One region of the Streptomyces sp. NPDC053426 genome, then DNA from elsewhere that is predicted to be linked to it. Evidence: riboswitches for the same ligand, from Rfam matches in the RefSeq annotation. Region 1 holds a riboswitch; each other region holds the start of a gene.
The links. A riboswitch is a leader RNA that binds a small molecule or an ion and turns the genes downstream of it on or off. The one in region 1 is predicted to bind cyclic di-AMP.
Positions count from the first base shown of each region.

Region 2: linked by a shared signal. The riboswitch ahead of ACZ62B_RS11720 (C40 family peptidase) and the one ahead of ACZ62B_RS20440 (transglycosylase family protein) in region 1 are both predicted to bind cyclic di-AMP.
Region 3: linked by a shared signal. The riboswitch ahead of ACZ62B_RS10560 (transglycosylase SLT domain-containing protein) and the one ahead of ACZ62B_RS20440 (transglycosylase family protein) in region 1 are both predicted to bind cyclic di-AMP.
Region 4: linked by a shared signal. The riboswitch ahead of ACZ62B_RS03100 (C40 family peptidase) and the one ahead of ACZ62B_RS20440 (transglycosylase family protein) in region 1 are both predicted to bind cyclic di-AMP.

Region 1 is NZ_JBVJKE010000009.1:262,931-270,425, reverse strand. It holds gene eno (phosphopyruvate hydratase) at 45-1,325, opposite strand; gene ACZ62B_RS20440 (transglycosylase family protein) at 1,560-2,306, opposite strand; cyclic di-AMP (ydaO/yuaA leader) riboswitch at 2,310-2,478, opposite strand; gene ACZ62B_RS20435 (transglycosylase family protein) at 2,684-3,742, opposite strand; gene ACZ62B_RS20430 (cytochrome P450 family protein) at 3,946-5,208, opposite strand; gene ACZ62B_RS20425 (nucleoside triphosphate pyrophosphohydrolase) at 5,436-6,431, opposite strand; gene ACZ62B_RS20420 (SurA N-terminal domain-containing protein) at 6,517-7,164, opposite strand; gene ACZ62B_RS20415 (serine/threonine-protein kinase) at 7,346-7,495, opposite strand, start outside.
Region 2 is NZ_JBVJKE010000004.1:474,963-482,457, reverse strand. It holds gene ACZ62B_RS11730 (M23 family metallopeptidase) at 1-363, shown strand, start outside; gene pcrA (DNA helicase PcrA) at 396-2,912, opposite strand; cyclic di-AMP (ydaO/yuaA leader) riboswitch at 3,174-3,324, shown strand; gene ACZ62B_RS11720 (C40 family peptidase) at 3,332-4,519, shown strand; gene ACZ62B_RS11715 (hypothetical protein) at 4,684-5,037, opposite strand; gene ACZ62B_RS11710 (C40 family peptidase) at 5,399-6,439, shown strand; gene ACZ62B_RS11705 (LuxR C-terminal-related transcriptional regulator) at 6,449-7,162, opposite strand; gene ACZ62B_RS11700 (PspC domain-containing protein) at 7,159-7,495, opposite strand, start outside.
Region 3 is NZ_JBVJKE010000004.1:241,506-249,000, reverse strand. It holds gene ACZ62B_RS10570 (LolA family protein) at 1-756, opposite strand, end outside; gene ACZ62B_RS10565 (polyprenyl synthetase family protein) at 998-2,008, opposite strand; cyclic di-AMP (ydaO/yuaA leader) riboswitch at 2,637-2,765, shown strand; gene ACZ62B_RS10560 (transglycosylase SLT domain-containing protein) at 2,769-3,260, shown strand; gene ACZ62B_RS10555 (HAD family hydrolase) at 3,224-4,096, opposite strand; gene ACZ62B_RS10550 (GNAT family N-acetyltransferase) at 4,319-5,389, shown strand; gene ACZ62B_RS10545 (glycosyltransferase family 2 protein) at 5,405-6,700, shown strand; gene ACZ62B_RS10540 (polysaccharide deacetylase family protein) at 6,697-7,495, shown strand, end outside.
Region 4 is NZ_JBVJKE010000001.1:719,967-727,461, reverse strand. It holds gene ispD (2-C-methyl-D-erythritol 4-phosphate cytidylyltransferase) at 1-305, shown strand, start outside; gene ispF (2-C-methyl-D-erythritol 2,4-cyclodiphosphate synthase) at 295-792, shown strand; gene cysS (cysteine--tRNA ligase) at 962-2,362, shown strand; gene rlmB (23S rRNA (guanosine(2251)-2'-O)-methyltransferase RlmB) at 2,520-3,464, shown strand; gene ACZ62B_RS03105 (DoxX family protein) at 3,652-5,271, shown strand; gene ACZ62B_RS03100 (C40 family peptidase) at 5,495-5,968, opposite strand; cyclic di-AMP (ydaO/yuaA leader) riboswitch at 5,972-6,161, opposite strand; gene ACZ62B_RS03095 (hypothetical protein) at 6,509-6,817, opposite strand; gene ACZ62B_RS03090 (ATP-dependent Clp protease proteolytic subunit) at 6,825-7,460, opposite strand.

The sequences.
Region 1 (7,495 bases):
CGGGTACGGGGACGTACGTACGACGCTGCCTCTTACGGGGCGGGTCAGCCCTTGAAGCGCGGGAACGCGCTGCGGCCGGCGTACACCGCCGCGTCGTCGAGGATCTCCTCGATGCGCAGGAGCTGGTTGTACTTGGCGACGCGCTCGGAGCGGGCCGGGGCGCCGGTCTTGATCTGGCCGCAGTTGGTGGCGACGGCCAGGTCGGCGATGGTGACGTCCTCGGTCTCGCCGGAGCGGTGGGACATCATGCACTTGAAGCCGTTGCGCTGGGCCAGCTCGACGGCGTCCAGGGTCTCGGTCAGCGAGCCGATCTGGTTGACCTTGACCAGCAGGGCGTTGGCGGCGCTCTCCTCGATGCCGCGGGCGAGGCGCTCGGGGTTGGTGACGAACAGGTCGTCGCCGACGAGCTGGACCTTGTCACCGAGCTTGGCGGTGATGGTCTTCCAGCCCTCCCAGTCGTCCTCGAACAGCGGGTCCTCGATGGAGACGAGCGGGTACGCCTCGACGAGCTCGGCGTAGTACTCGGTCATCTCGGCGGCGGAGCGCTCCTTGCCCTCGAAGGTGTAGGAGCCGTCCTTGTAGAACTCGGACGCGGCGACGTCGAGCGCGAGGGCGATCTGCTCGCCGGGGGTGTAGCCGGCCTCCTTGATGGCCTCGAGGATGAGGTCGAGGGCCTCGCGGTTGGAGCCGAGGTTCGGGGCGAAGCCGCCCTCGTCGCCGAGGCCGGTGGCCAGGCCCTTGCTCTTCAGGACCTTCTTGAGGGTGTGGTAGACCTCGGTGCCCCAGCGCAGGGCCTCGGAGAAGGACTCCGCGCCGATCGGGGCGATCATGAACTCCTGGATGTCCACGTTGGAGTCGGCGTGCGAGCCGCCGTTCAGGATGTTCATCATCGGCACCGGCAGCAGGTGCGCGTTGGGGCCGCCCAGGTAGCGGAAGAGCGGGAGGTCGCTGGCCTCGGAGGCGGCGTGGGCGACGGCGAGCGAGACGCCGAGGATGGCGTTGGCGCCGAGGGAGCCCTTGTTGTCGGTGGCGTCCAGGTCGAACATCGCCTGGTCGATCAGGCGCTGCTCGGTGGCGTCGTAGCCGACGAGCTCCGGGCCGATCTGCTCGATGACGGCCAGGACGGCCTTCTCGACACCCTTGCCCAGGTAACGGTTGGCATCGCCGTCACGGAGTTCGATGGCCTCGAAGGCGCCGGTGGAGGCGCCGGACGGGACGGCGGCACGACCCGTGCTGCCGTCGTCGAGGCCGACCTCGACCTCGACCGTGGGGTTGCCTCGGGAGTCCAGGATTTCCCGGGCTACGACGACGTCGATGGACGGCACGAGCATCTCCTTCTTGGATGTGACGCGGGTGAGCAGGACCCCGGAGGGTCTTGCGAGTCCGAGCCTAACCGGCTCGGGGCGATCGGGCCGCCGGTCGCCCGCCCCGTGGACAGAACCGAGAGTAAATTGTTTCCGAACGGAACAAAGCGGTTTCCGGAAACCCGGCCGTGAAAAACCCCGCCCCGGCGCGTACGGGGGAAAACGCACCGGGGCGGGGAGCAGGGGGGCAGCCGCTTACTTGAGGTGCAGCTGCTGGCCCGGGTAGATGAGGTCGGCGTCGTCGACGATGTCGTCGTTCAGCTCGAACAGCTCGGCCCAGCCGCCCTCGACGTCGTGCTCGGCGGCGATGGAGCTGAGCGTGTCGCCCTTGACGACCTTGTACTCGCCGTCGCCCTTCTCGACCTTCTCGCCGGTCGGGGTGGTGACGGTCTTCTCCTCGGCCTTCTTCTCGGCCTTCTTCTCGGCCTTCCGCTCGACCTGCTTCTCGGTCTCCTGCTCGGCGGCCGGGCGCTCGGCGGAGCGGGAGGCCTTCTGCCCGGTCTCACGGGTCTCGGTGGAACCGGTGCTCTGCGAGGAGCCCGAGTCGTTCGCGGAGGAGCCGGTGTAGGCGGCGTTGGACAGGCCCGTGCCGCAGACCGGCCAGGCGCCCTTGCCCTGGCCCGCGAGGACCTTCTCGGCGATCTCGATCTGCTGCGCCTTGCTGGCCTGGTCGGCGGTGGAGGCGTACTGCGTGCCGCCGTACGCGGCCCAGGTGGAGGCGGAGAACTGCAGACCGCCGTAGTAACCGTTGCCGGTGTTGATGGACCAGTTGCCGCCGGACTCGCACTGGGCGACGGCGTCCCACTCGGAGGCGGTGGCGGCGGAGGCGCTGCCGGCCGCCATCAGCGGGGCGGCGACGGCGGCGGAGGCGACACCGGCGACGGCGATCGCGCGGGTGGCCTTGGACGGACGACGGTGCTTGCCCTTGCCGGAGAACAGCATGGTGGATCCCCTCACCGACGCCTGCGAGGTGAGCTGTCGGGTTCGGGCCGGTTGAGTTGCCCGGCCACGCCCCTCACGGGACGCGGCTTCACCCCAAGCCCTCTCCGGTGTCAACCACCGGAAGGGGCGCTTACCTTGGGTCCCCCGCTCCTGCCTACGGCGCATGACGCGACGACTGTTCCCGTGCTGCCACTGGCAGGATTCGGCGTGGCGGCAGCCGGGGCCCGCGGTGGCGAGCGGTCACGACCGTAGACACGCGATCCGCGGAATTTCAAAGACGATCAGGGCCTCTGAGACCTATCTCTCACAGTCTTTAAACCGGACATTCGACGCGAACCATGACGCCAACTGCCGCCGCACCCGGGCTCTTTCGGGCGTCACTTTTCGTCCGGTTCGACCCCGACCTCGAGCTCCTGACCCGGCAGGATGAGGTCCGGGTCGGCGCCGACGACCTGCTCGTTCTCGGCGTAGAGCGACCGCCATCCGCCGCCCAGCTCAAGGGAGTCGGCGATGGACGAGAGGCTGTCGCCGGTGCGCACGGTGTACGAGCCGTCGGCGGCATCGCGCGAGGCGTCGGTGCCGCGCGAGGCATGCCGGCCGGACGATTCCGACGTACGGTCCTCCGCCCCACCCTCCTCGGCGGTGGCGCCGCGGTGGCGGCCGGTGCCGGTGCCTTCGGCGTCGGTGACCTCGGAAGAGCCGGTGGTCTGCCCGGACTTGTCCGACTCGTCACTCTTGGGAGTGGCCGAGGCGGAGGGGGAGGTGCCGGATCCACCGTCGGAGCCGGTGTCCGAATCCGTGCCCGAGTCGCTCGACTTGTCGGACTTGGCCGATTCACCGGCTGTTCCTTCACCGTCCTCCGCCCCTTCCGCGCCGGACGACGGATCGGACGTGGCCGACGGGGAGGACGAAGCGGACGAATCACCGGAGTCCGACGATCCGGACGAGTCCGAAGAGTCGGTGGAATCGGAAGAGCCGGAGGACCTGGAGGAGCCGGAGGAGCCGGACGTGTCCGAGGTCGAGTCCTCCGCCACGCCCGTGTCGATGTCGGCCGACGCCGAATCCTGGTTCAGGCCCGCCGTCAGTCCGCAGGTGCGCCACGCGCCGACCCCCTGGTCGGCGAGGATTCTCTCGGCCACGGCTATCTGCTGGCCGCGGCTGGCCTGGTCGGGGCTGGTCGCGTAGTCCAGTCCGCCGTAGTTCTCCCAGTCGTCCTGGGTCAACTGCAGGCCGCCGTAGTAGCCGTTGCCGGTGTTCTGGCTCCATGAGCCGCCGGACTCGCACTCGGCGACCCGGTCCCAGGTCGTGCCGTCGGCCGCGCTGGCGCTGCCGGCCCCGAGGAGCGGGATCGCGATGGCGGAGCCGGTCACCCCGGCCGCGACGAGGAGAGCCGGAGCCTGGCGGGGGCGGCGGTGCCGACCGTTCCCGGAGAGCATGCGGAGACCTTTCGCAAGACAGCAATGACCGACGCGGCGAACGGAATTCGAACCGATGCACCGCACTTGATGGGTGAACGTATCCGCAGACGATCACTTGTCACAAGTTCATGCCGCGCAGATCACGTGAAGATCACAGAGTTGAGGGCGTGTCATGTTTGCGCTGGTCCTCTCGGGGGCACAGCGGACGGCTGCCCGGTCCGTCACTTCCGCGGCGGGGTGAACTCCACCGGGAGCGTGCGCAGTCCGCGCATGATGAGCCCGCCCCGCCAGCGGAGTTCGGCCGGTTCCGCCGCGAGCCGCAGGTCCGGCAGGCGCGTCAGCAGGGTGGCGAGCGCGGTCTGGCCCTCCAGACGGGCCAGCGGGGCGCCCAGGCAGTAGTGGATGCCGTGGCCGTATCCCAGATGCTGGTTGTCGCGCCGGCCGAGGTCGAGCACGTCCGGGTCGGCGAACCGCTCCGGGTCCCGGTCCGCGGCGGCGAGCACGACGAGGACGGGGTCGCCGGCCGCGATGCGCTGCCCGCCGATGGTGACCGGCTCGGTGGCGAACCGCCAGGTGGCGAGCTCCACGGGACCGTCGTACCGCAGGAGCTCCTCGACACCGGTCTCCAGCAGCCCGCGCTCCCCGGCGGCGAGGGCCCGTTGCAGGCGCTCGCGCTGGCCGGGGTGGGTGAGCAGGGCGTAGGTGCCGTTGCCGATGAGATTGACGGTGGTCTCGAAACCGGCGAACAGCAGGATGAACGCCATGGCGGCGGCCTCGTTCTCGGTGAGGTGCTCACCGTGGTCGGAGGCGCGGATGAGGCCGGAGATGAGGTCCTCGCCGGGGACGGGTTCGGCGGGGAGCACCTCGCGCTTGCGGTGGATCAGCTCGGCGAGGTAGCCGCGCATCTTCTTCACGGACCGGGCGACCCCGCCGCGCGGGCCCCCGCCGTGCCGGATCATCATGCCCGCCCAGTCCCGGAAGTCGTCCTGGTCCTCGCGCGGGACGCCGAGCAGGTCGCAGATGGCGTAGATGGGCAGGGGGAAGGCGAACTCGTGGATGAGGTCGGCGGAGCCGCTGTCCGCGAACCGGTCGATGAGCCCGTCGGTGAGCTCCTGCACGCGGGGCGCGAACTCGGCGACCCGGCGCGGGGTGAACGCCTTGCTGACCAGCCGGCGCAGCCGGGTGTGGTCCGGCGGGTCGATGTTCAGCAGATGCGTCATCAGCTCCGCCTGCCGCTCCCCCGGGATACCGGTCTTGCCCTTGGCGTGCGCGGGCTCGTCGTGGTGCGCGGGGTTCTTGGACAGCCGGTTGTCGGCGAGCGTCTGCTTGGCATCGGCGTACCGCGTGACCAGCCAGGCCTCCACCCCACTGGGCAACCGGGTCCTGCGCACGGGCTCATGCTCACGCAGCCAGGCGTAGGCGGGGTAGGGATCGGCGGCGAACTCCCAGGTGAAGAGTTCGGGAGTGGTGGGCTGGTCATGCATGCGGTGACCCTAACGGGCGGAACGGGGAGCGCGGCGCGGCAGAACTCGGGTGACCGGGGTCGTCCGGCGGGTGCGGGCGCGTCGACGTTGTTCGCGCAGTTCCCCGCGCCCCTGAAGATGCGCTCCTTTCAGGGGCGCGGGGAACTGCGCGAAGGGGGTCTGGGGGCGAAGCCCCCAGGGACGGGAAGGGGCGGCGGGGGCGAAAAACCCCTGTCCGCACCCCGCGCTCAGCCCTCGCCCCGGCCGCCCTCCGCAAAACGAATCGCGTCGCGATACACCCGCGCCGCCGCCCGCAACGCCGCCTCCGGATCCACCCCCGCCGCCTCCGCGCGGACCGCCAGGGCGAGCAGTTCGTAGCCGATGCCCTCGCCCGTGGGGAGGGGGACGGAGAGGTCGGCGGTGCGGACGCGGGACGCCAGCTTCGCGGTGAGGGCGAGGGCGGGCTGGCCGAGGGGGACGCCGTCGGTGACGGACTCGCGCCGCTTCTCGATCTCCTTCGTGCGCAGCCAGTGTTCCTTGACGTCCTCGGGGGTCTCGGCCGTCTCGTCGCCGAAGACGTGCGGGTGGCGGTGGATGAGCTTGGCGACGATCCCGCCGGCCACGTCGTCGACCGAGAAGGGGGCGTCCGGGTCCTCCTCCGCTATCCGCGCGTGGAAGACGACCTGGAGCAGCACGTCCCCCAGCTCCTCGCGCAGCTCGTCCCGGTCACCCTCCTCGATGGCCTCGACGAGTTCGTACGCCTCCTCGATGCCGTACTTCGCCAGGCCCTTGTGGGTCTGCCGCGACGACCACGGGCACTCCGCGCGGATGCGGTCCATGACCTGCACGAGGTCGAGCAGCCGGGCGCCCGGCAGGTCGTAGGAGGCGGGCAGCAGCTCCAGCTCGGGCATCCGCACCCTGCCGGTCCCGGCCAGCCTGGCCAGTCCGTCGGTCAGGGCGGGTTCGCCCTCGCCGGTGGCGACGACGACCACCGTCCGCCCGCCGGCACAGGCGTCGACGATCTCCTCGGCGGTCGGCGCCGCCTCCTCGACCGGTATCCCCGCCTCCCGCAGATACGGCAGCTGCGGGTGGACGCCGTCCGCGCACAGCACCCTGTCGGCCGCGTGCAGGGCCTGCCAGGCCGGCCAGGACAGCAGGCCGGGCGCGACCCGGTGGCTGGTGGTGAGCAGGACGACTCGGCCGGGGGCGGTCCCGGAGTCCGGTGCGGGGCTGATTGCGTTCACACTGCGAAACTAGCCCACCCCGCCGACAGCCCCCGAGTTGTCCACAGACCGGTTCTCCACAGGCCGGTTGTCCACAGGCGGCGGGTCAGAGCGTCTGCGGCATCCCGGTCGCCGTGACGTCCCGTACCCACGGCGTCCTGGCGTCGACCCGGCTGCTCTTCTCGACGTCCCAGTCGCCGTAGCGCGGGTTGAGGTCGACGTCGAGCTTCCTGCCCGCCTCGGACAGCGCCTGCCAGAACTCGGGCCGGCTGGTGTCGGTGCCGAGCTGCTGGGCGAGCTTCTGCGCCTGGATCTGGAGGCGGAGGTTGGCGTCGAGGCGCTGCGGCGGGACGCCGTACTGCTGCAGCCAGGCCGCCTCCAGCGCCTCGGCGCCGCCGGCCTGCTGCTCCAGATCGGACCGCATCCGCTGGACCTCGCGGCCCGTGACCGTCACGCCGGCGTCCTGTGCGGCGCGCTCCAGCACCCGGTCCAGGACCATGCCGTGCAGGGTGTCGCGGGTGAGGCTGCCGGTGCGGGCGATGGCCTGCTGGTACTGGGCGTCGTCCGGTACGGCCGCCCGCTGGGCCGCGCGGACCTCGTCGACCCGGTTCTCCAGCTGCGACACGGTGATCCGCTCGCCGCCGACGACGGCTGCCGCACCGGGGTGCGCGTCGTTCCCGCAGGCGGTGAGCAGGGGCGCCGCTGCGGCGATCGCGGCGGTGAGGAGGAGCGCGGTGCGACGGCGGCGGTGCAAGGAGACCTCCTGAGGAGAGCTTGTGCGGCGGTGCACAAAGTCTTGCGGTGATCGATGGTAGGCATCGGCCAAGCTCTGGCCAACCCATTCGACCAACGATTCACGAGGACTTCCGGCACCGGCGCCCGCCCCGTACGGCGCAGCGGCCCGCCGTCCCGCCGTCCCGGCGGCCGCCGGGACGCTATCCGCGCACCTGTCCCAGCCACTGCAGCGTCCGCCGGATGTCGGCGGCCAGCGGGTGCCCCGGTCCCTGCACGCGCTCCACGTCGTGCAGCAGCCGCACCAGCGTGTCGTGCGCGGCGGCCCGGTCGCCCAGGGCGAGCAGCAGGTG
Region 2 (7,495 bases), on a different contig from region 1:
AGCGCCATCTACGGCCAGTCCGGCATCAACTGGATGTCCGTCCACACCGGCATCGACTTCCCCGTCTCGTACGGTGCGACGGTGATGGCCGCGACCGACGGCACGGTGCGCACGCAGTACAACTCCGCCTACGGCAACATGATGATCGTGACGGCGAAGGACGGCACGGAGACGTGGTACTGCCACCTCTCCAGCTACCAGGTCGCCTCCGGTACGACCGTGAAGGCCGGCGACCCGATCGCCTTCTCCGGGAACTCCGGCAACTCGACGGGCCCGCACCTGCACTTCGAGGTCCGTCCGGCCGGCGGTTCGGCGGTCGACCCGCTCGCCTGGTTCCGCAGCCACGGCCTCGACCCGTCGTAGGACCGTCCCCCACGACGGGTCTCAGCGCCCGGCTACAGCTTCTCCACCGGCGCGTACCGCAGCAGCAGCCGCTTGGGCTTGGTGTCCCCGAAGTCGATCGTCGCCTCCGTGTTGGCACCCGTGCCCTTCACCGCGACCACGGTGCCGAGGCCGAACTGGTCGTGCGTGACCCGGTCCCCGATCGCCAGCGACACCACGGGCTTGTCCGCGGTCCGCCGGGTGGCGAAGCCGGAGCCGCCCGACGCCGACGAGCGCGAGCGGGACGACGACAGCGAGGCCGCCACCCCCGACGCCGGACCGGAGGACACGGGCGTGCTCGCCCCCGTCCGCTTCCACTCCAGGTGGGCGGCCGGGATCTCCTCCAGGAACCGCGAGGGCGGGTTGTAGGACGGCTGGCCCCACGCGCTGCGCAGCGTCGACCGGGTCAGGTACAGCCGCTCGCGCGCGCGGGTGATGCCGACGTACGCCAGGCGCCGCTCCTCCTCCAGCTCCTTGGTCTCGCCGAGGGCGCGCATGTGCGGGAAGACGCCGTCCTCCATGCCGGTGAGGAAGACGACCGGGAACTCCAGGCCCTTGGCGGTGTGCAGGGTCATCAGCGTGATGACGCCGGAGCCGTCCTCGTCCTCGTCGGGGATCTGGTCGGAGTCGGCGACCAGGGCGACCTGCTCCAGGAAGTCGGACAGCGCGACCGACTCGCCCTCGCCGCGCTCCTGCTCGAACTCCAGGGCGACGGCCGCGAGTTCCTGGAGGTTCTCGATCCGGGTCTCGTCCTGCGGGTCGGTGGAGGCCTGCAACTCGGCGAGGTAGCCGGTGCGTTCGAGGATCGCCTCCAGGACCGTCGCCGGGCCCGCACCGGACTCGACGACCGTACGCAGGTCCTCCAGCAGCGTGTTGAACCGCTTCACGGCGTTCGACGAGCGCGCCGCCATGCCGTACGCCTCGTCGACGCGCCTCAGCGCCTGCGGGAAGCTGATCCTCTCGCGCTGCGCGAGGGCGTCGATCATGGCCTCCGCGCGGTCGCCGATGCCCCGCTTGGGGACGTTGAGGATGCGGCGCAGCGGCACCGAGTCCTCGGGGTTGGCGAGCACCCGCAGGTAGGCCAGGACGTCCCGGACCTCCTTGCGCTCGTAGAAGCGGACGCCGCCGACGACCTTGTAGGGCAGGCCGACGCGGATGAAGATCTCCTCGAAGACGCGGGACTGGGCGTTGGTGCGGTAGAAGACGGCGACGTCGCCCGCCTTGGCCTCGCCCGCGTCGGTGAGGCGGTCTATCTCCTCGGCGACGAACTGGGCCTCGTCGTGCTCGGTGTCCGCGACGTACCCGGTGATCCGCGCGCCCGCGCCGGCGTTGGTCCACAGGTTCTTGGGGCGGCGCGACTCGTTGCGCTCGATGACGGCGTTGGCGGCGCTCAGGATGGTCTGCGTGGAGCGGTAGTTCTGCTCCAGCAGGATCGTCGTCGCGTCCGGGTAGTCCTCCTCGAACTGGAGGATGTTGCGGATCGTCGCACCGCGGAAGGCGTAGATCGACTGGTCGGCGTCGCCCACCACGCACAGCTCGGCGGGCGGCACCTCGGCCTCGGACGGTGCGCCGGCGGGGTGCCCGGAGGTGCCGACGAGCTCGCGCACCAGCGCGTACTGGGCGTGGTTGGTGTCCTGGTACTCGTCGACCATGACGTGCCGGAAGCGGCGGCGGTAGTGCTCGGCGACGTCCGGGAAGGCGCGCAGCAGATTGACCGTCGTCATGATCAGGTCGTCGAAGTCGAGGGCGTTGGCCTCCCGCAGCCGCGACTGGTAGAGCGCGTAGGCCTGGGCGAGGGTCTTCTCGAATCCGTCGGCGGCCCGGGCGGCGAAGTCCTCCTCGTCGATCAGCTCGTTCTTCAGGTTGCTGATCTTGGCGCTGAAGGACTTCGGCGGGAAGCGCTTGGGGTCGAGCTCCAGGTCGCGGCAGACCAGGGCCATCAGGCGCTTGGAGTCGGCGGCGTCGTAGATCGAGAACGACGACGTGAAGCCGAGCTTCTTGCTCTCGCGGCGCAGGATGCGCACGCACGCGCTGTGGAACGTCATGACCCACATGGCGCCCGCGCGCGGGCCGACGAGCTGCTCGACGCGCTCCTTCATCTCGCCCGCGGCCTTGTTGGTGAAGGTGATCGCGAGGATCTGGCCCGGGTGGACGTGCCGCTCGGCCAGCAGGTGGGCGATGCGGTGGGTGAGCACGCGGGTCTTGCCGGAGCCGGCGCCGGCCACGATGAGCAGCGGGGAGCCGGAGTGCACGACGGCGGCGCGCTGGTTGTCGTTCAGCCCCTCCAGCAGCGCGGCGGCGTCGATCACCGGGCGCGGGGCGCCGTCGCGGTAGTAGCCTCCCCCACTCTCGGCTTCGCTCGAGCGGGGGGACCCCCATCGGTCCGGCGGCACGTCGAACTTCCCGCCGAACAGGTCGTCCGGGATCTGCTCCGGTACGTGCTCGTCCTCGGGCGGTGGCGGGGGCTCGCCCTCGGGGCCCCGCTGGGCCTGGAGGTCCGCCAGGAAGCTGTCGTCAAAGAGGCTGCTCATCGCTCTCCGAGTCTAGGGCGCCCCACCGACAACCCGGGGCCGCCCCGGGAACATCCCCGGAATCCGGCGGCCCGGACGGGGCGCGCACCCTCCAGAACCGCCGCCTCACCCTGAGTGACACCACCCACAAGGTCACGAAAATGTATCGGGCATATCACCCATCAACCTTCACAGGGGCCACACCAGTTGGCTACGGTGCGGGCGGGCCGTACGACCCCCACCGGCGAACCCCGCCGGGCCGCGCGGCCTCCGCCGAGTCCGTCACTGCCCTCGCGGCAGCCGGAGCCGGGGACCCACCGAGACCTTGGGGTGAATCGGCCCACTCCCCCGCGGAGCGGCCGTAGGGCAACCCTTCCGAACCACCCGCCCGAACCCGACAGCTAACCCGGTAGGCGGAGCTTTGGAAGGAGTCGCCTCCCTTGGCGTCGCACCGCAAGTCGCGCACCCCCGGCACGCGCGTGGCAGGCATACGGACCCCGGCCCTCGCCACGGCCGCCCTGACCTCCGTGGCCCTGCTGTCCCAGACGGCCACCGCCGCCCCCTCCGCCCCCTCCGCCGACGGCAAGCCGAGCCTGGAGGAGGTCGAGAAGAAGGTCGACGACCTCTACCGCCAGGCGGAGTCGGCGACCGAGAAGTACAACGCGGCCAAGGAGAAGACCGCGAAGCAGCGCAAGCAGGTGGACACGCTCCTCGACGACGTGGCCAAGCGCACCCAGAAGCTCAACGAGGCGCGGGCGGAGCTGGGTTCCTTCGCCGCCGCCCAGTACCGGACCGGCGCCGGCGTCCCCGACACCGCGACCTTCCTGCTCGCGGACACGCCGCAGGACATCTTCGACCAGCGCCAGGTGATGGACCGGATGACCGGCCGCCAGAAGGAAGCGGTCGACGACTACGTCACCCAGCAGTCCGAGACGATGAAGAAGCGCCAGGAGGCCACCGAGAGCCTCCAGACGCTCACCGAGACCCAGGGCGACCTGAAGACGGCCAAGGCCACCGTCCAGAAGAAGCTCACCGACGCGCGCGAGCTGATGTCGAAGCTGACCGCCGAGAAGAAGGCGCGGCTCGCGGCGATCGAGAGGAAGAAGCAGGAGGAGGCCGCCCGCGAGGCCGCCGAGCTCGCCCGGCAGCAGGCGGAGCGGCAGAAGGCCCAGGAGGAGGCCGCCCAGCAGGACAGCGGCACCTCGGACGGCACCTCCGGGTCCTCCGGCTCGGCCACCACGCCGTCGACGTCGACGGACTCCTCGTACGCCACCAAGGCCGAGAAGGCCCTCGCCTTCGCCCGCGCGCAGATCGGCAAGCCGTACGTCTGGGGCGCCACCGGCCCCGGCTCCTACGACTGCTCCGGCCTCACCCAGGCCGCCTGGAAGGCCGCCGGCGTCACCCTCCCGCGCACCACCTACGACCAGGTGAACGCGGGCACGACGGTCCCCGTCTCCCAGGCCCAGCCCGGTGACCTGGTCTTCTTCTACGACGACGTCACCCACGTGGGCATCTACATCGGCAACGGGATGATGATCCACGCGCCGAAGCCCGGCACGTACGTCCGCGAGGAGTCGATCTACTACGACGGCGAGTCCTCGATCCACAGCGTGGTGCGGCCCGCCTGATCCGCTCGGGAGGGGACGGAGCACGGGGGTTCCTCCGGCGCCGTCCCCTTTCCGTGCCGGCCCGCGCTACGGCACGCGGTGCCGGGCGGCCGCGTTCCCCCCGGAAACGCCGGGGCGTGTTCCGTCGTGGGCCGCGGTCACGTCCGGGCCCGTGGAACAGGCCGTCAGGTCCACAGCACCGCGATGAAGACGTTCGTCACGGTCAGCAGTCCGACCAGACCGAACAGGCCCTTCTCCACCTTCTCGTCGTCCCGCTTCACGTACACCAGGCCGAGGATCACGATCAGCAGGGCCAGCTTCACGCCGATCTTGATGTTGTCGACGGAGTAGCCCTGGGCCTGGTTGAGGCCGACCAGGACCACACCGGTGACCAGCATCGTCAGCGCACCGTGCAGCATCGCGGGGACGAACCGGGCGGTGCCCGCGCCCATCGCCTTCATCTGGGTGAGGAAGCCGCCGAGGAGCGACGCGATGCCGATGATGTGCAGACCGACGAAGAGGTGGATGAGTACGTCCATGAGGCCGGAGCCTAGCCACAGCCGCCCCGTAGCACTCCGGCGCCCTCATCCGTCCTTCCTCCGCCATATCGGTCATCACCCTGAGTGAAGACGACGAAGCCGGAACGGGATCCTGGTCACTTACGGTCACCCGGCGGTCCGCTCACGCCACTTCCGCACAACCCGTTACCGGGGCCGCGCGGCCGGGCCTAGCGTCCTCCTCCAGGTGACCGGCTCTCCACCGCCGCCCGGTCCAGGGGCGGCGACCGGACACCACCGCAGAGAAGGTCCGGCGGCGGACGGCTCCCCCTGTGCACCCCCGCCGCCGGACCACCGGACGGCAGTCCGCTCCGCGCGGTCGTCGGAAAGGACGGGAAGCCAGGTGGCAGCGCACCGCAGGATCCGACAGCGCGTCGCGGGCGGCACCACGGCCCGCGCGGCCACCGCCGTCGCCCTCGCCGGCGCGGCCACCGCGACCGGCTTCGACGGGACGGGACACGCCGAACCGCGGCTGACACCGGGCCAGGTCAAGGCCGAGGTCGACAGGCTCTACCGGGAGGCGGAGACCGCCACCGAGAAGTACAACGGCGCCAAGGAGGAGGCCGAGTCGGCCCAGCGGCGGCTGCGCGACCTGCAGGACGAGGCGGCCCGCAGGAAGGACCGGCTCAACTCCGCACAGGACGCCCTGGGCACGGTCGCCGCGGCGCAGTACCGCGGCAGCGGCCTCGACCCCGCCCTCCAGCTCTTCCTCTCCGAGGATCCCGACGGCTATCTGGACGGCGCCGCGCTCGCGGAACGGGCGGGCAGCCGCCGGCAGGCGGCGGTGGGACGCGTACGCACACAGCTCCGGGAGATCGAGCAGTTGCGCGGCGCCGCGCGCGTCGAGGTGACATCGCTGACGTCCCGCCGCGCCGAACTCGAACGGCACAAGAAGACGGTCGACACCAAGCTGACCGCCGCCCGCCGGCTGCTGTCCCGGCTGACCCCCGGGCAACGCGCGGGACTCACCGACGGCACCGGCCGCGCCCCGCACTCCCCGACGGACGCCCGGGACGCCGCTCTCGCGGCCCCCGGCCCCCGCGCGGCGGAGGCCGTCTCCTACGCCTACGCCAAGCTCGGCAGCCCCTACGTCTGGGGCGCGACCGGCCCGGACGCCTTCGACTGCTCGGGCCTCGTCCAGGCCGCGTACCGCTCCGCCGGTGTCTCCCTGCCCCGCACCACCTACGCCCAGATCGACGCCGGCCGCCGCGTCCCCCGCTCCGGACTCCGCCCCGGGGACCTGGTCTTCTTCTACTCCGGCATCAGCCACGTCGGCATCTACGTCGGCGACGGCCGCATGATCCACGCCCCGAACCCCTCGGCCCCGGTCCGCGTGGCCCCCATCGACGAGATGCCGTTCGCGGGGGCGACGCGGGTGGTCTGAACGGCCCGCTCAGACCAGTCGCCGCGCCGTCGCCCAGCGGGTCAGTTCGTGGCGGTTGGAGAGCTGGAGCTTGCGCAGGACCGCCGAGACGTGGGACTCGACCGTCTTCACCGAGATGAAGAGCTGCTTGGCGATCTCCTTGTAGGCGTAGCCGCGGGCGATCAGCCGCAGGACCTCCCGCTCGCGCTGGGTGAGGCGGTCGAGGTCCTCGTCGACCGGCGGGGCGTCGGTCGAGGCGAAGGCGTCCAGGACGAAGCCGGCCAGGCGCGGGGAGAAGACGGCGTCGCCCTCCTGGACCCGGAAGATCGAGTCGACCAGGTCGGCCCCGGTGATCGTCTTGGTCACGTAGCCGCGGGCACCGCCCCGGATCACCCCGATCACGTCCTCCGCCGCGTCCGACACGGACAGGGCGAGGAAACGGACCGGCTGCTCGGCATCGCCCATCAACGGGGTGCAGCGCCGCAGCACTTCGACGCCGCCGCCACCGGGCAGGTGCACGTCGAGCAGGACCACCTCGGGCCGGGTCGCGGTGATGACCGTGACCGCCTGGTCGACGTCGGCGGCCTCGCCGACCACCTCGACACCCGTCTGCGCGGTCTGCCCTATCTCCGCCTGGACGCCCGTGCGGAACATGCGGTGATCGTCGACGAGGACCACCCGCACATGACGCCCGGCGCTCTCCGCGTCCCCCGTCGTTCCGTTCGCCTCGGTCGGCTCGCTCATGACGTCTTCTCCGCCCTCTCCATCTCCAGCTCGACCTCCGTGCCGCCGTCCGGCACCGCGCGCAGCCGCGCCGTGCCTCCGTTGCGCTCCATGCGGCCGATGATCGATTCTCTGACGCCCATGCGGTCGGCGGGTATCGAGTCCAGGTCGAAGCCGGGGCCGCGGTCCCGGACGGACACGAAGACCGTCCTTCCCTCGACTTCGGCGTAGACCTGCACCGCGCCTCCCTCGCCACCGTACTTGGCGGCGTTGACCATCGCTTCGCGCGCGGCCTGCATCTGTGCGCCGATTCTCTCGTCGAGCGGGCAGTCGCCGACGACCACCACCTCGAGG
Region 3 (7,495 bases), on a different contig from region 1:
GAGCGTGAACTTCAGCGGCATACCGGTCTTGTGATCGACCGCGATGCTGATCGCGCCGACCGTGGAGCCGGACTGCCGGGGCTTGACGACCAGCCTGTACGCGTCCCGGCCGGCCACCTGGGCGGTGCCGTCGACGGTCACGGACGTGGTGTCGTCGACCGACTTCAGCGCCTCCTCGGCGAAGTCCTTCGGGGTGGCCGGGGGCTGCTGCTCCCGGTCCTCGCCGGAGGCGTCGACGGTGCCGTGGTAGACCTCGTTGGAGCCGCTGTCGTAGCCCCAGACGTCCTTGCCGTTGTGGATCAGGCTGTACTCGGCGGCGTTCTCCAGGAGCGACACCTTCTGCCGGTCCGGGCCGTCGGCCGCGATCCGCAGCGTGTGCGTGCCGGAGGCCAGTTCGGTGAGCTTCGCGGACGGGTCGGCCGAGGAGCCGCCGTCCTCGCCCTGCCCCATGGCGCCGGACGCGAGGCTGTTCTCCAGGCCGCCGAGGTCCGGCAGACCGAGGTCCGTGGTGATCTTCACGGTGCCGGACAGCTGCTCGACGTCCGACTTCGCGATCTTCTCTATGAGCTGCGCGGCGGTGATCTCCGGCAGGTCGGGGTCGCCGGAGTCGGCGATCGCGGGGACGAGCCCGATGGTCGCGGCCGCCACTCCCATCACCGTGACCGGGACGACGTACCGCGCGGCCCTGCGCCGCCCCGCGCGCGGCTCGTCGGCCTCCCGCGCGGTCGTCATGTCGTCGGATTCGTACGGTGCCATGTGTGCCCTACCTCCGTGGTCGGCGGCGGCTTTCGTCTCGTGACCTCGCACCAGTCTCACCCTGAGCCGCCATTCTCACCCGAATCGGTGAGAAGTGGTGTTGTCCGTCGTGGTCCATCTGACCAAATCCGGCAGGCGGATTCGTCAGACCCCGGACGCAACTCCACGTACTGCTGGGGTATGACACGGGGGACGGTTTCCTCCCCCGACCAGTAGGGGTCGGGGGGGAGTTCGGGCCGGCTCAGCCCGCGCGGTGCACCACCGCGTCGCACAGTTGCACGAGTGCCGTCCTCGCCTCGCACTCCGGCAGCGGGGCGAGCGCCGCGCGCGCCTCCTCGGCGTAGCGCACGGTGTCCCGGCGGGCCTGCTCCAGCGCGGGGTGGGCGCGCAGCAGCCGCAGCGCCTCGGCGTGCCGGGCGTCGTCGGTGAGGTCGGAGTCGAGCAGCTCACACAGGGCGATGTCGTCGGCGAGGCCCAGCCGGGCCGCCCGTTCGCGCAGCCGCAGCACGGGCAGGGTGGCGATGCCCTCGCGCAGGTCGGTGCCGGGGGTCTTGCCGGACTCGTGGGAGTCGGAGGCGATGTCCAGGACGTCGTCGGCGAGCTGGAAGGCGACGCCGAGCCGCTCGCCGTACTGGGTGAGCACGTCCACGACCGTCTCGTCGGCGCCGGACATCATCGCGCCGAACCGGCAGGCGACGGCGACCAGCGAGCCGGTCTTGCCGCCGAGCACGTCCAGGTAGTGGTCGACCGGGTCGCGGCCGTCCTGGGGGCCCGCGGTCTCCAGGATCTGCCCGGTGACCAGCCGCTCGAACGCCTCGGCCTGCACCCGTACGGCCTCAGGGCCGAGGTCGGCCAGGATGTGCGAGGCCCGCGCGAAGAGGAAGTCGCCGGTGAGGACCGCGACGGAGTTGCCCCAGCGGGCGTTCGCGCTGTCGACGCCGCGCCGCACCTCGGCCTCGTCCATCACGTCGTCGTGGTACAGCGTGGCCAGATGGGTGAGCTCCACGACCACGGCCGAGGGCACGACACCGGGCGCGTAGGGGTCGCCGAACTGGGCGGCGAGCATCACGAGCAGCGGGCGGAACCGCTTGCCGCCGGCCCGCACCAGGTGCTGGGCGGCTCCCGTGATGAAGGGGACCTCACTCTTGGTGGCCTCGAGCAGCCCTTCCTCGACAGCCGTCATTCCGGCCTGGACATCGGCTTCCAGAGCCTGGTCCCGCACGCTCAGCCCGAACGGCCCGACGACGGTCACGAGGGGTCTCCTGTCTGCTGGTGTCCACTGGCGGTTACACGGAATGTCGATAGGTCGCTGCCATCACTCAAGTCAGCGTATCCGGTCACGTTTCGATCACCGCCAGCGCCCAGGGTTACGGGCAGGGCGATACGGGATCAGGAGCGGAGTGCTTTTGATCGGTTGATAACAACGGACATACTTCGGCTTTCCCGGACGTAGCAATCCACTCCTCGACCCGGCTCCCGGTCCGGCTTTCGGCCCGCCTCCCGGGCCCCGCCTCGCCACGCGAACCCATCCTGCCCGCCCCGGCGTCCGATTTGCCGCAAATACCGAGCTAATTCCCCTTGGCGAAAAATGCGCTCACAGGTGATCCCCAGTGAAGTGGGTCACGCGTGATCCGGCACCCCCGCCGCCCCCCGCCACTCGCCTTCTCCCTTCCCCCGGCGTCGAGTTGACCCTTGGCGACAGCAAAGGATCAAGCACCCCAAAACCCCCATCACAAGATCAAACGGCATCTTCCGTGATGCCCGCACTTGTTCCCGACATGTGCTCTCGCATACGTTCCGGGCCTGCCGGGTGGACGCCTAATCCTGCCGCCGCCCGCATCACACCCGACCACGAACTCAAGACGGCAGGAGTGGGGGACCCAGGTAAGTCGCCGCACCGGACACCGCACCGGGACGGCTAGGGGTGAAGCCATGCCCGCAGGGGCACGGCCGGGCACTCTCCCGCCCGAACCCGACAGCTCACCTCGCAGGCGTAGGAGAGGAACCCAGACATGCCTGCTTCCGTTCAGCTCGGCCGCTTCGGCAACCGCCGCCTCGCCCGCTCCCTCGCCGTCGCCGGCACCGGCGTCGCCATGGTCGCCCTGCCGCTGTTCGGCGCGACCAGCGCCTCCGCCGCCACCACCGAGCCCGCGACGACGACCGCCGCCTCCGTGACGGCGTACCCGGACAACCTCGACGGCTGGATCCGCGAGTCGCTGGACATCATGGCGCAGCACGGCATCCCGGGCAGCTACGACGCCATCCACCGCAACATCATGCGCGAGTCCTCCGGCAACCCGTACGCCATCAACAACTGGGACTCCAACGCCGCCAAGGGCACCCCGTCGAAGGGTCTGCTGCAGGTCATCGACCCGACCTTCGCGGCCTACCACGTGCCCGGCACCGCCTTCGACCCGTACGACCCGGTCGCGAACATCACGGCGGCCTGCAACTACGCGGCCGACCGCTACGGCTCCATCGACAACGTCTTCGGCGCGTACTGAGCCACCCGCTGACGGGCGAGCGTCATCGCCCCGCCGAACAGTCGCTCGAGGACGACGGCCACGCCGTCGTCCTCGTTCGACGTGGTGACCTCGTCCGCCACCGCCTTCAGTTCGGGATGCGCGTTGGCCATGGCGACGCCGTGGGCCGCCCAGTCGAACATGGGGACGTCGTTCGGCATGTCGCCGAAGGCGATCGTCCGCGCCGGGCTCAGCCCCAGGTGCTCGGCGGCCAGCGCCAGGCCGGTCGCCTTGGTCACCCCGCACGGCTGGAGCTCCACGGTGCCCGGCCCCGACATGGTGACCGTGGCCAGTGACCCGACCACCGACCGGGCCGCAGCCGCCAGCGCGTCGTCGGACAGGTCCGGGTGGCGCAGCAGCACCTTGCTGATCGGCCGGTCCCACAGCTCGGCCCGCCGCTCGACCCGCACCGCGGGCAGGGTCGGGTGCGGCATCAGATAACCGGGCTCGATCAGCGTCAGCCCGTCGACCCCGTCCTGGTCGACCGCGGCGTACACCTCCCCCACCTCGGCCTCGATCTTGCCGAGCGCCGTCTCCGCCAGCTCCCGGTCCAGGGTCACGGACCACAGCAGCCGGTGCGCGCCGGCGTCGTACACCTGCGCGCCCTGTCCGCACACCGCGAGTCCCGTGCAGCCGAGGTCGTCCAGGAGCGGCCGCACTCTGGGGGCCGGTCGCCCCGTCACCACGAGGTGCCGCGCGCCGGCCCGCTCCGCCCGCGCGAGCGCGGCGAGGGACCGGTCGGAGAGGGTGTCGTCGCCGCGCAGCAGCGTCCCGTCCAGGTCGGTGGCGATGAGTGAGTACGCGGTGGGTGCGGCCATGATCAGAGAATACGGACAACCCGACGGTCCGATTCACCGTGCCCGTTTGCGTTCGCTTTCGGTGCGGTTCCCCTTCTCTCGACGCCGGGTAAGGACCGGTTCAGGTCTCTTTCCCCGTTTGGCAAGAACATGGTCCGCTATCTACCGTCCGCCCGGTCCGGGGCGGTACCTTCCAAGGGTCCAGGGGGGACTTGATCGGGGGGTCAGGTGAGCAGTGGACGCATGCGTGTGCTGAGGCCCGGGGAGCTCGGCGAGGGGGAGCGGGAGCGCTGGCGGGAACTGCGCGCCGCGACGGACGCACCGCGCAACCCGTTCATGGAACCGGAGTTCAGCGTCGCCGTGGCCCGGGTGCGCCCGCGGGCCCGGGTCGCGGTGCTGTACGAGGGCGCTCAGCCGGTGGGTTTCCTGCCGTACGAGCGGGGTGCGCTGGGGCAGGGCCGGGCGATCGGGCTCGGGGTGTCGGACTGCCAGGGCGCGGTCCTGGGCCCCGGCGTCGCCCTGGAGACGGACGAACTGCTGCGGGGCTGCTCGGTGTCGAGCTTCGCCTTCGACAACCTGGAGGCGGACCAGGGGCTGTTCGTGCCGTACGCGGCCGAGGAGCACGCCACCTACGTCATCGACGTGGAGAAGGGCTACGAGACGTACGAGTCGGTGCTGCGCACCCAGTCGCCGAAGTTCCTGAAGACCACGCTGGCCAAGGAGCGCAGGCTGGGCCGCCAGGCCGGAGCCGTGCGGTTCGTCTTCGACGAGCGCGACCCGGCCGCGCTGCGCACGCTGATGGAGTGGAAGTCGGCGCAGTACCGCAGGACCGGGCGGCGCGACCGGTTCGCGCAGGAGTGGATCGCCCGGCTCGTGGGCCGGCTCGCCGGGACCCGGGCCGCCCAGTGCACGGGCACGCTGTCGGTCCTGTACGCCGGGGAGCGCCCCGTCGCCGCGCACTTCGGGCTGCGCTCGGCGTCCGTCCTGGCCTGCTGGTTCCCGGCGTACGACCCGGAGTTCGCGAAGTACTCGCCGGGTCTGGTGCTGCATCTGCGGATGGCCGAGGCGGCGGCGGCCGAGGGCATCGGGATGCTCGACATGGGGCGCGGTCCGGCCGAGTACAAGGACTCGCTGAAGACCGGCGAACTCGCCGTCTACGAGGGGGCGGCGACCCGTCCGGGCGTGGGCGCCGCGCTGCACCGGCTGAGCCGCGAGCCCGCGCGCCGCGCGCACGGATTCGTCCGCGCCCGTCCGCGCCTGGCGGCGCTGGCGGCACGGACCCTGAAGGGCGCGGCACGGCTGCGCCGGTCGTGAGGAGGGGGAGGACGGATGTCCCGAAGAGCACGTACGCAGGAGGAGATACGACGGTTCCTGGCCATCGGCGCGGTGCAGGTCGCCGAGATCGACCTGGACGGTGACGAGGCCGCACCGAGACCCGGACCGGGCAGCCCACCGATCACCCACGGCGAGGTGTTCCTGCTGGTCAGGCGGGCGGGCCGCCCGGTGGGGACGCTGCTGACCCGGGTGCCGGAGGGCGCGGACCCGCGGGCGGCGCTGACGGAGGCCGCCTCCGCGGTGGCGGCGGAGGCCGTGGAGGTGACGGCGGCGGAGGCCGTGGGGGTGACGGGCGGCGGGGAGCCGCCGTACGCCTCGGTCGTCGTGGCCACCAGGGAGCGGGCCGGGCAGCTCGCCCGGGCGCTGGACTCGCTGCTCGCGCAGGAGCACCCGCGGTTCGAGGTGGTCGTCGTCGACAACGCGCCGGTGACCGACGAGACCCGTGAGCTGGTGGAACGCAAGTACGGCGAGCGGGTGCGGTACGTGTGCGAGCCGGTGCCCGGACTCGCCGTCGCGCACAACAGGGGGCTGGCGGCGGCGCGGGGCGAGGTGATCGCGTTCACCGACGACGACGTGGTCGCCGATCCCCGCTGGCTCACCGAACTGACCGCCCCGTTCGCCGCCGACCCGCGGCTCGGCTGCACCACCGGCCTGATCCTGCCCGCCCGGCTGCGCACCCCGGCCCAGGTCCTGCTGGAGAGCCACGGCGGCTTCGCGAAGGGCTTCACGCCGACGACGTACGACCCTCAGGACCCGCCCCGCGACGAGCCGCTGTTCCCCTTCACCGCGGGCCGCTTCGGCTCCGGCGCGAACATGGCCTTCCGTACGGAGGTGCTGCGTGCCGTCGGCGGCTTCGACCCGGCCACCGGCGCCGGGACACCCGCGCGGGGCGGTGACGACCTGTACGGGTTCGTCCGCGTCCTCGCCCAGGGGCACCGGCTGCGCTACACGCCGCGGGCGCTGGTGTGGCACCACCACCGGGAGACCTGGGCCGATCTGGAGACCCAGGCGTACGGCTACGGCGCCGGCCTCACCGCCTACCTCACCGCGGTCCTGGTCAACCGGCCCGCGCTGCTGCCCGCGTTCCTCGCCCGGCTGCCGCGCGGCCTCGCGCACGCCCGCGCGCTGACGGAAGTGCGCGACACGGACGCCGGTGGCGGTGCGCCGGGGGCGCACGACACCCGCACGCACCCCTGGCCACGCCGGCTGTCGCGGCTGCAGCGCAGGGGAATGCTGTACGGGCCGCTCGGATACCTGCGGGCGCGGCGGGCACCGGGGAGGGGAAGATGACGACCGCGGCCATACCCGTCTTCCTCTACCACGCCGTGATGGACGATCCGCCGGACTGGATCGCCGAGTTCACCGTCACGCCCAAGGAGTTCGCGGCCCATCTCGACGCCGTCGTGGACAGCGGCCGCACCCCTGTCACCATCAGCACCCTCGCCGAACACCTCGCCGGGCGGGCCCCCTTGCCGCCCCGGCCGGTGCTGCTCACCTTCGACGACGGCTTCGCCGACCTGCCCGGCCCCACCGCCGACGCCCTGGCCGGGCGCGCGCTGCCCGCGACCGCGTACCTCACCACCGGCGCCATCGCCCCGGGCGGCCACAGCCTGCTGCCGCCCGCCCCGATGATGACCCTGGACCGGGCGGTGGAGCTGGAACGTTCCGGCATGGAGATCGGCAGCCACACGGTCACCCACGCCCAGCTCGACACCCTGACCACCCGGCAGCTCCGCGCCGAACTGCTGGACTCCAAGGCCGTGCTGGAGGACACCCTCGGCCATCCCGTCCCCCACCTCGCCTATCCGCACGGCTACAACAGCCCCCGGGTGCGCGCCATGGCCGCCCGCGCCGGCTACCGGACGGCGACCGCCGTGCGGCACGCGCTCAGTTCGGAGCGGGACGAGCGCTACCGCATCGCCCGGCTGATCGTCCGGCGCGGCCACACCGTCGCCGACGTCGAGGCCTGGCTGGCGGGCGACGGCGCGCGGATCGCCCCGTACCGGGACGGCCCGAGGACCGTCGGCTGGCGGTGGTACCGCCGGGCCCGCACCGTCCTGCGCGGCCGGCCCGCGTTCGCCGGCT
Region 4 (7,495 bases), on a different contig from region 1:
CCGACACCGTCAAGCAGGTCGAGCCCGCCGGCGCCCCCGGCGAGCCGGAACCCGTGGTCGCCACCCCGGACCGGTCGCTGCTGCGGGCCGTGCAGACCCCGCAGGGCTTCGACCGGGCCACCCTCGTACGCGCCCACGAGACGGTGAAGGACGACGTCACCGACGACGCGAGCATGGTCGAACAGCTCGGCCTCACCGTCGTCACCGTCCCCGGGCACGAGGAGGCCTTCAAGGTCACCCGCCCCCTCGACCTGGTCCTCGCCGAGGCGGTCCTGGCCCGCAGGAGGCTCAACGATGGCTTCTGAGCAGCCGTACCCCCTGCCGCAGGTCGGCATCGGCACCGACATCCACGCCTTCGAGGACGGCCGCGAACTGTGGTGCGCCGGCCTGAAGTGGGAGGGCGAGGGCCCCGGCCTCGCCGGCCACTCCGACGCGGACGTCGTCGCCCACGCCGCCTGCAACGCCCTCTTCTCCGCCGCCGGCCTCGGCGACCTGGGACAGCACTTCGGCACCGGCCGCCCCGAATGGTCCGGCGCGTCCGGCACCACCCTCCTGACGGAGGCCGCCCGCATCGTCCGCGAGTCCGGCTTCCGCATCGGCAACATCGCCGTACAGGTGGTCGGCCCCCGCCCGAAGATCGGCAGACGCAGGCAGGAGGCCCAGAAGCTCCTCTCGGAGGCGGCGGGCGCCCCGGTCTCGGTCTCCGGCGCCACGACGGACGGCCTCGGCTTCCCGGGAAGAGACGAGGGCCTCATGGCGGTGGCGACGGCGCTGGTCGTACGAGAGGGGTGAGCGTCCCGTCCCAAGGGGCGCGGGCCGTGCCGATATGCGGCTCCGCCGCGTGGACGCGACCGGCCCCCACCGGACCCGCGGACGACGAACAACCGGGCCCGCCCATGACAAACGTCCCCGAAACAGCGAGGCGCACCGCGCACACCCCCGCGCCTACTACCCTGGTGTCGTGACTATTCGCCTGTACGACACCAGCGCCCGGCAGATCCGTGACTTCACCCCGCTCCAGCCGGGTTGCGTCTCGATCTACCTGTGTGGTGCCACCGTGCAGGCGGCACCCCACATCGGGCACATCCGCTCGGGCCTGAACTTCGACATCATGCGCCGCTGGTTCGAGTACCGCGGCCTGGCGGTGACGTTCATCCGCAACGTCACCGACATCGACGACAAGATCATCACCAAGTCCGCCGAACAGGGCCGCCCCTGGTGGTCCATCGGCTACGACAACGAGCGCGCCTTCACCGACGGCTACCGCGCCCTCGGCTGCCTGCCCCCGACCTACGAGCCGCGCGCCACCGGCCACATCACCGAGATGGTCGAGATGATGCGCGGCCTCATCGAGCGCGGGCACGCCTACGAGGCCGACGGCAACGTGTACTTCGCGGTCACCTCGTTCCCCGAGTACCTGAGGCTGTCCAACCAGGAGCTGGACAACCTGCTCCAGCCGTCCGCCGAGGGCGAGACCGGCAAGCGGGACCCGCGCGACTTCGCGATGTGGAAGGCGGCCAAGCCCGGCGAGCCGAGCTGGGAGACGCCGTGGGGCCGCGGGCGCCCCGGCTGGCACCTGGAGTGCTCGGCGATGGCGCACAAGTACCTCGGCAGCGCCTTCGACATCCACGGCGGCGGCCTCGACCTGATCTTCCCGCACCACGAGAACGAGATCGCCCAGGCCAAGGCCTACGGCGACGAGTTCGCCCGGTACTGGGTGCACAACGCCTGGGTCACCATGAGCGGCGAGAAGATGTCGAAGTCGCTCGGCAACAGCGTCCTGGTCTCCGAGATGGTCAAGCGCTGGCGGCCCATCGTGCTGCGCTACTACCTCGGCACCCCGCACTACCGGTCGATGATCGAGTACAGCGAGGAGGCCCTGCGCGAGGCCGAGTCCGCGTTCGCGCGGATCGAGGGCTTCGTGCAGCGCGTGACGGAGATGGCCGGGGGCGTCGTCGAACCCGCCGCCGAGGTGCCGCCCGCGTTCGCCGAGGCGATGGACGACGACCTGGGCGTCCCGCAGGCGCTCGCCGTCGTGCACACCACCGTCCGGCAGGGCAACAGCGCGCTGGCCGCCGACGACAAGGAGGAGGCCGTCGCCCGCCTCGCCGAGGTCCGCGCCATGCTCGGCGTGCTCGGCCTCGACCCGCTGGACCCGCACTGGGCCGGCGAGAGCGACCGCGGCGAAGACCTCCACGGCGTGGTCGACACCCTCGTCCGCATGGTCCTCGACCAGCGCGAGGCCGCCCGTGCCCGCAAGGACTGGCCCACCGCGGACGCCATCCGCGACCAGCTGGGCCAGTCCGGCCTGGTCGTCGAGGACAGCCCGCAGGGGCCGCGCTGGAGCCTCGGCCCGCGCTGAGGAGCCAGGCCCCGACAGGCCCTGACCTCGGCGTCCGAAGATCGACTGTGCCGTCCGGGCCTCCGGGCGGCACACTTCATAGGCACACGTCACAGACGTGCGCGCAAAGCACGCACACAAGCAGCACCACCCACGACTTCATGGAGACGGATACCTCATGGCCGCGAACAACCGCCGCATGTCCGGCAAGAAGGGCGCGCAGGTCGGCAGCGGCGGCCAGCGGCGCCGGGGCCTGGAAGGCAAGGGGCCCACGCCGCCCGCCGAGATGCGCAAGGGGCACGCCAAGCAGCGCGCCGCCCAGGCGAAGGCCCGCCGCGCCCAGGGCGCCCGCCCGCAGCAGCGGCGCGGCGGGGGCCGCTCGGCCTCCGAACTCGTCGTCGGCCGCAACCCGGTCGTCGAGGCGCTGCGCGAGGGCGTGCCCGCCTCCACGCTGTACGTCCAGCAGTTCATCGACAACGACGAGCGGGTGCGCGAGGCGCTCCAGCTCGCGGCCGAGCGCGGCGGCATCAACCTCATGGAGGCGCCGCGTCCCGAGCTCGACCGCATGACCAACGGCCTGAACCACCAGGGCCTGGTCCTCCAGGTCCCGCCGTACGAGTACGCGCACCCCGAGGACCTCGTCGCCGGCGCCCACGACGAGGGGCAGGACCCGCTGATCGTCGCCCTCGACGGGGTCACCGACCCGCGCAACCTCGGCGCGGTCGTCCGGTCCGTCTCCGCGTTCGGCGGCCACGGCGTCGTCGTGCCCGAGCGGCGCGCCGCCGGGATGACCGCCGGTGCCTGGAAGACGTCCGCCGGTACGGCCGCCCGTACGCCCGTCGCCCGCGCCACCAACCTGACGCGTGCGCTGGAGGCGTACAAGAAGGCCGGGATCGCGGTCGTCGGCCTGGCCGCCGACGGCGAGGCCGAGCTCGGCGACCTGGACGCGCTGGACGGACCGGTCGTCATCGTCGTCGGCAGCGAGGGCAAGGGCCTCTCCCGGCTGGTCGGCGAGACCTGCGACTTCCGGGTGCGGATCCCGATGCCGGGCGGCGCGGAGTCGCTCAACGCCGGTGTGGCGGCGGGCATCGTGCTGTACGAGGCGGCGCGTCGGCGGGGCTGATGCCGGGGGCCGGTGAAGGCCGCCGGTCGGGGTCGGTGCGGCGGGCAGGGGTGCCGTCGGCGGGGTCGGACGGGTGTTCGGTGAGGTCGCCCGTACGGGGCGTCGCGGAGGGTCCGGGCAGGTTTGACGCGGTCCGGACACTTCCGGCGGGTCAAGGCAGTGTCCTAACGCCGTGTCACTCGGTTAGATGAGTGTGGACACCAGAACACCCCGCACGCCCACGGGGGACCGCTCGTCGGGACTCGACGACGCTCCCGCGCTGAGCATGGTGAAGGTGCCGAGCGATCCGGCGCAGGTCATCGTCAATCACGCCAGCTTCCGCGTGCAGCTGGGCGTCTCGGCGCGGCGCGCCCAATCGCCGCGGATCGCACGGCACGTGAGCGCCGCCGAGGACACCGCCCGCATCCCCGTCGTCACCACCGTGGGCACACCGGGCCAGTCGGGCGCCCGCCGTCGGCCCGTCGTCTGGAGCGGCCGGTCCGCGCCCGACGACACCGGCGCCCACCGACTGCTCCAGGCCGTACGGCACGAAGGCGTCCGCCACGCCGACGAGCCGCTCACCGACGCCGGGGCCACCCAGGTCATCCCGCGCACCGGCACCGGGTACGACCCCGCCGACGACCCGGTCGCCCGGACCCTGGAAACCCCGTTCGTCGGCGCCCAGCGCCGCCCGGCCGACGGGCCCCTGCTGCCCCCGATGCGCACGGTCGGCAGCGTCTACGACGAACCCGCCTACGACGAACCCGCGTACGACGACGGGTACGAGGACACCGGCCGCCGCGCCGGACGGCACGGTGACGACCCGGCCCGGCACGCCTACTACCCCGGCCGCCGGATGAACCTCGGCGTCGTCCTGCTCCCGCTGCGCGTCTTCCTCGGCGGCATCTCCGTCTACGCCGGAATGAGCAAGCTGTGCGACCCCCTCTACTTCGAGGGCGGCCGGCGCGGCTCCATGGTCAAGTGGCTGCACACCCTGCACCCCTGGGAAGTCGCCGAGCCGCTGCGCCAGTTCGCCCTGGAGCACCCCATCGGCTCCGGCCTCGCCATCGCCTTCGCACAGATCGTCGTCGGCGTCCTGACCGCCCTCGGCTGCTGGCAGCGCCTGGCCGCCGTCGTCGGGGCGGCACTCTCGGCGGCACTGCTGGTCACCGTCAGCTGGAAGAGCGTCCCCGCCTACGAGACACCCGACATCATCTACCTCGCCGCCTGGTCACCGCTGATCATCGCGGGCGCCCCCGTCTACTCCGTCGACGGCCGCCTCGCGAGCCGGGCCTGGCGCCGGCTCGGCCCCCGCGCCGCCATCTGGGACCTGCGCCGGTACGTGCTGCGCCGGGGCGCCCTGGTCACCTTCGTGGTCTGCGGGTTCAGCATGCTCGTCGGCTCACTGCTCGGCGGTGCCGTGCGGGACGCCGACCGGGTGGTCGTCCCCGGGCCCGGCGAGGCCCCGCGCAACGAGCTTCCCGGCTCCCCGCTGCCGAAGGAGTCCGGCGAACGCCAGAAGGAGGAGCGGACCCCGGCCGCCTCCACCTCGCCCACCCGGGACGCCACTTCGGGCGGGACGAGCCCGTCCGCCGGTGCCACCACCCCCGGCGCGACCCAGGGCGCCGGCGCGGTCACCGGCGCGCCCAGCCAGACCCAGGGCAGCGTCGGCCAGGCCCCGTCCCGGCAGTCCTCCCCGGCCGGTCAGGCGCCGAGCACCAGCTCCGGCCCCACCTCGGGCGGCGCCTCCGGCGGCAGCGGCGCACCGAGCGGGGGCAGCGGCGGTTCCTCCGGGAGGCCCGGACTCGTCGGCGGCCTCCTGGGATAGCCGGCACGTATACGGCGGTGGGGGGGGGGGGGGGGGGGGGGGGGGGGGGGGGGGGGGGGGGGGGGGGGGGGGGGGGGGGGGGGGGGGGGGGGGGGGGGGGGGGGGGGGGGGGGGGGGGGGGGGGGGGGGGGGGGGGGAGGGGGGGGGGGGGGGGGGGGGGGGGGGGGGGGGGGGGGGGGGGGGGGGGGGCCCCCCCCCCCCCCCCCCCCCCCCCCCGCCGCGGTCACCTCACCCGGCCGTACGAGACGCTGCGGGTCCAGATCTTCTGCAGGCGCACCACGTCCCCGGTCTTCGGGGCGTGCCAGATCTTGCCCTTACCCGCGTAGATGCCGACGTGGTAGACGTAGCCGCCCGAATGGAAGAACACCAGGTCTCCCGCCCTGCGGCTGCCGGCGGAGATGTGGCGCGTGTTGTTGTACTGCTGGGCGGCGGTGCGCGGCAGCTTCTTGCCGGCCTTCTTGAACGAGTACAGCGTCAGACCCGAGCAGTCGAACCTGTACGGACCCGTGGCGCCCCACTTGTAGGGCGAGCCCTTCTTGGAGGCGGCGATGCTCAGCGCCTTGGTGGCCGTGCTCGCGGCGGCCGCCTCCGAGGCGGCTCCGGGGACCACGATGGAGCCGCCCACGGCGGCCAGGGTGAGGGCCGAGGCCGTGCCGGCCCGGGCCATGAGAGACGGGACACGATTGAGCGCAGTCATGCGCAACCCTTCGTCAGCCGCCTGTGAAGGATGACCTGTCGGATTCGGGCTGGCGAAGTGGCCCGGCCGCACATGTGCGGCTTCACCCCAAGGACTGCTCGGAACTGACGTCCCGGCGGCCCGTCGTGCTTGGGTCCTCCACTCCTGCCGATCCACTCCTGTCGACCGGTCATCCGGGCGGCGGCAGGACTCGGCGTCCGCCCGGATCGCCCCGCCGCGGCGGCGGGGTCTTGTCGTCAGTCACGGATCTTGACTCATGGCGCGATCGAAATCCCAACGGAACGTGGGGTTTGTGTTGTTACTCACCAATCATCCGTTCGGGTGGACACCTCCCTGTTCGGACCCTCGCCGAGGGCCGGGGGGAGCCGCGGACCAGGGAGGGAAAGCACCGTTCCGGTCGTGCGGTACGCGCGTTGCGCAACTTCGTGCGCCCGAAAACAGCAGGTTCGTCTACGCCGGACGGGGGTACACCGTTTGGTCCGTTTCAACCCCGGCCGGTGCGCACCGCCGACCGGGGCCGCCGTCCGGGGCCCTCGGGTGTCAACTGCCGCGGGCCGGCGGCAGCGTGACCCTGGCCGTGCGCCGTTCGCCGTCCAGCACGCGCAGGGCCCGGGCCAGCGTGTCGGAGTGCAGTTCGCTCTCGCCGCGCCGGTGCATCAGGGTCAGCGCGTCGCGCAGCGCGACGGCCTTGCCGACCAGCGCCTGGGCCGCGCGCAGTCCGCGGTAGGTGTCACCGCCCAGGGCCGGGTTGACCCGGCCGAGCAGGTCGACGGCCTCGAGGTAACGGTCGATCAACTCGGCCTCCGCGCGGGTCAGCGCGGGCAGCGGCGGCAGCTCCGGTGGCAGCATCCGCGGCTCACCTCGCGCCGGAGGCGGGGGACAGGCTCCTGCGGTCGGGCACGATCCGGTCCGCCAGGCCGTACTCCACCGCGGCCCGCGCGTCGAGGACCTTGTCCCGCTCGATGTCCGCCCGGACCTGCTCCGGGGTACGGCCCGTGTGCCGGACCAGGATCTCCTCCATCCGTGACCGGATACGGGTCAACTCCTCGGCCTGGATCGCCAGATCGCTGGTCTGTCCCTCGACCGGCTCCAGGAGGGAGGGCTGACGGAGCACCAGGCGGGAACCGGGCAGCAGCAGTCGCTTGCCCGGGGTGCCGGCGGCCAGCAGCAGCGCGGCGGCGCCCTCCGCCTGGCCCAGGCAGATCGTCTGCACGTCGCAGGAGACGTAGCGCAGCGTGTCGTAGATCGCCGACATGGCGTGGAAGGAGCCGCCGGGGGAGTTGACGTAGAGCGAGATGTCCTGGTCGGGGGAGTGGTGTTCCAGGTACATGAACTGCGCCATCACGTCGTTGGCGGAGGTCTCGTCGACCTGTGTCCCGAGGATGACGATCCGCTCCTCGAGCAGCTTCGAGTAGGGGTCCGTCGTCCGGTTCCCCGATGCCGTGCGTTCGGTGAACTCGGGCAGGACGTGACGGGCGGACGGTCGGGTCATGAGAGCCCCTCCTGTCTGGTTGTCTCTGTAAAAAA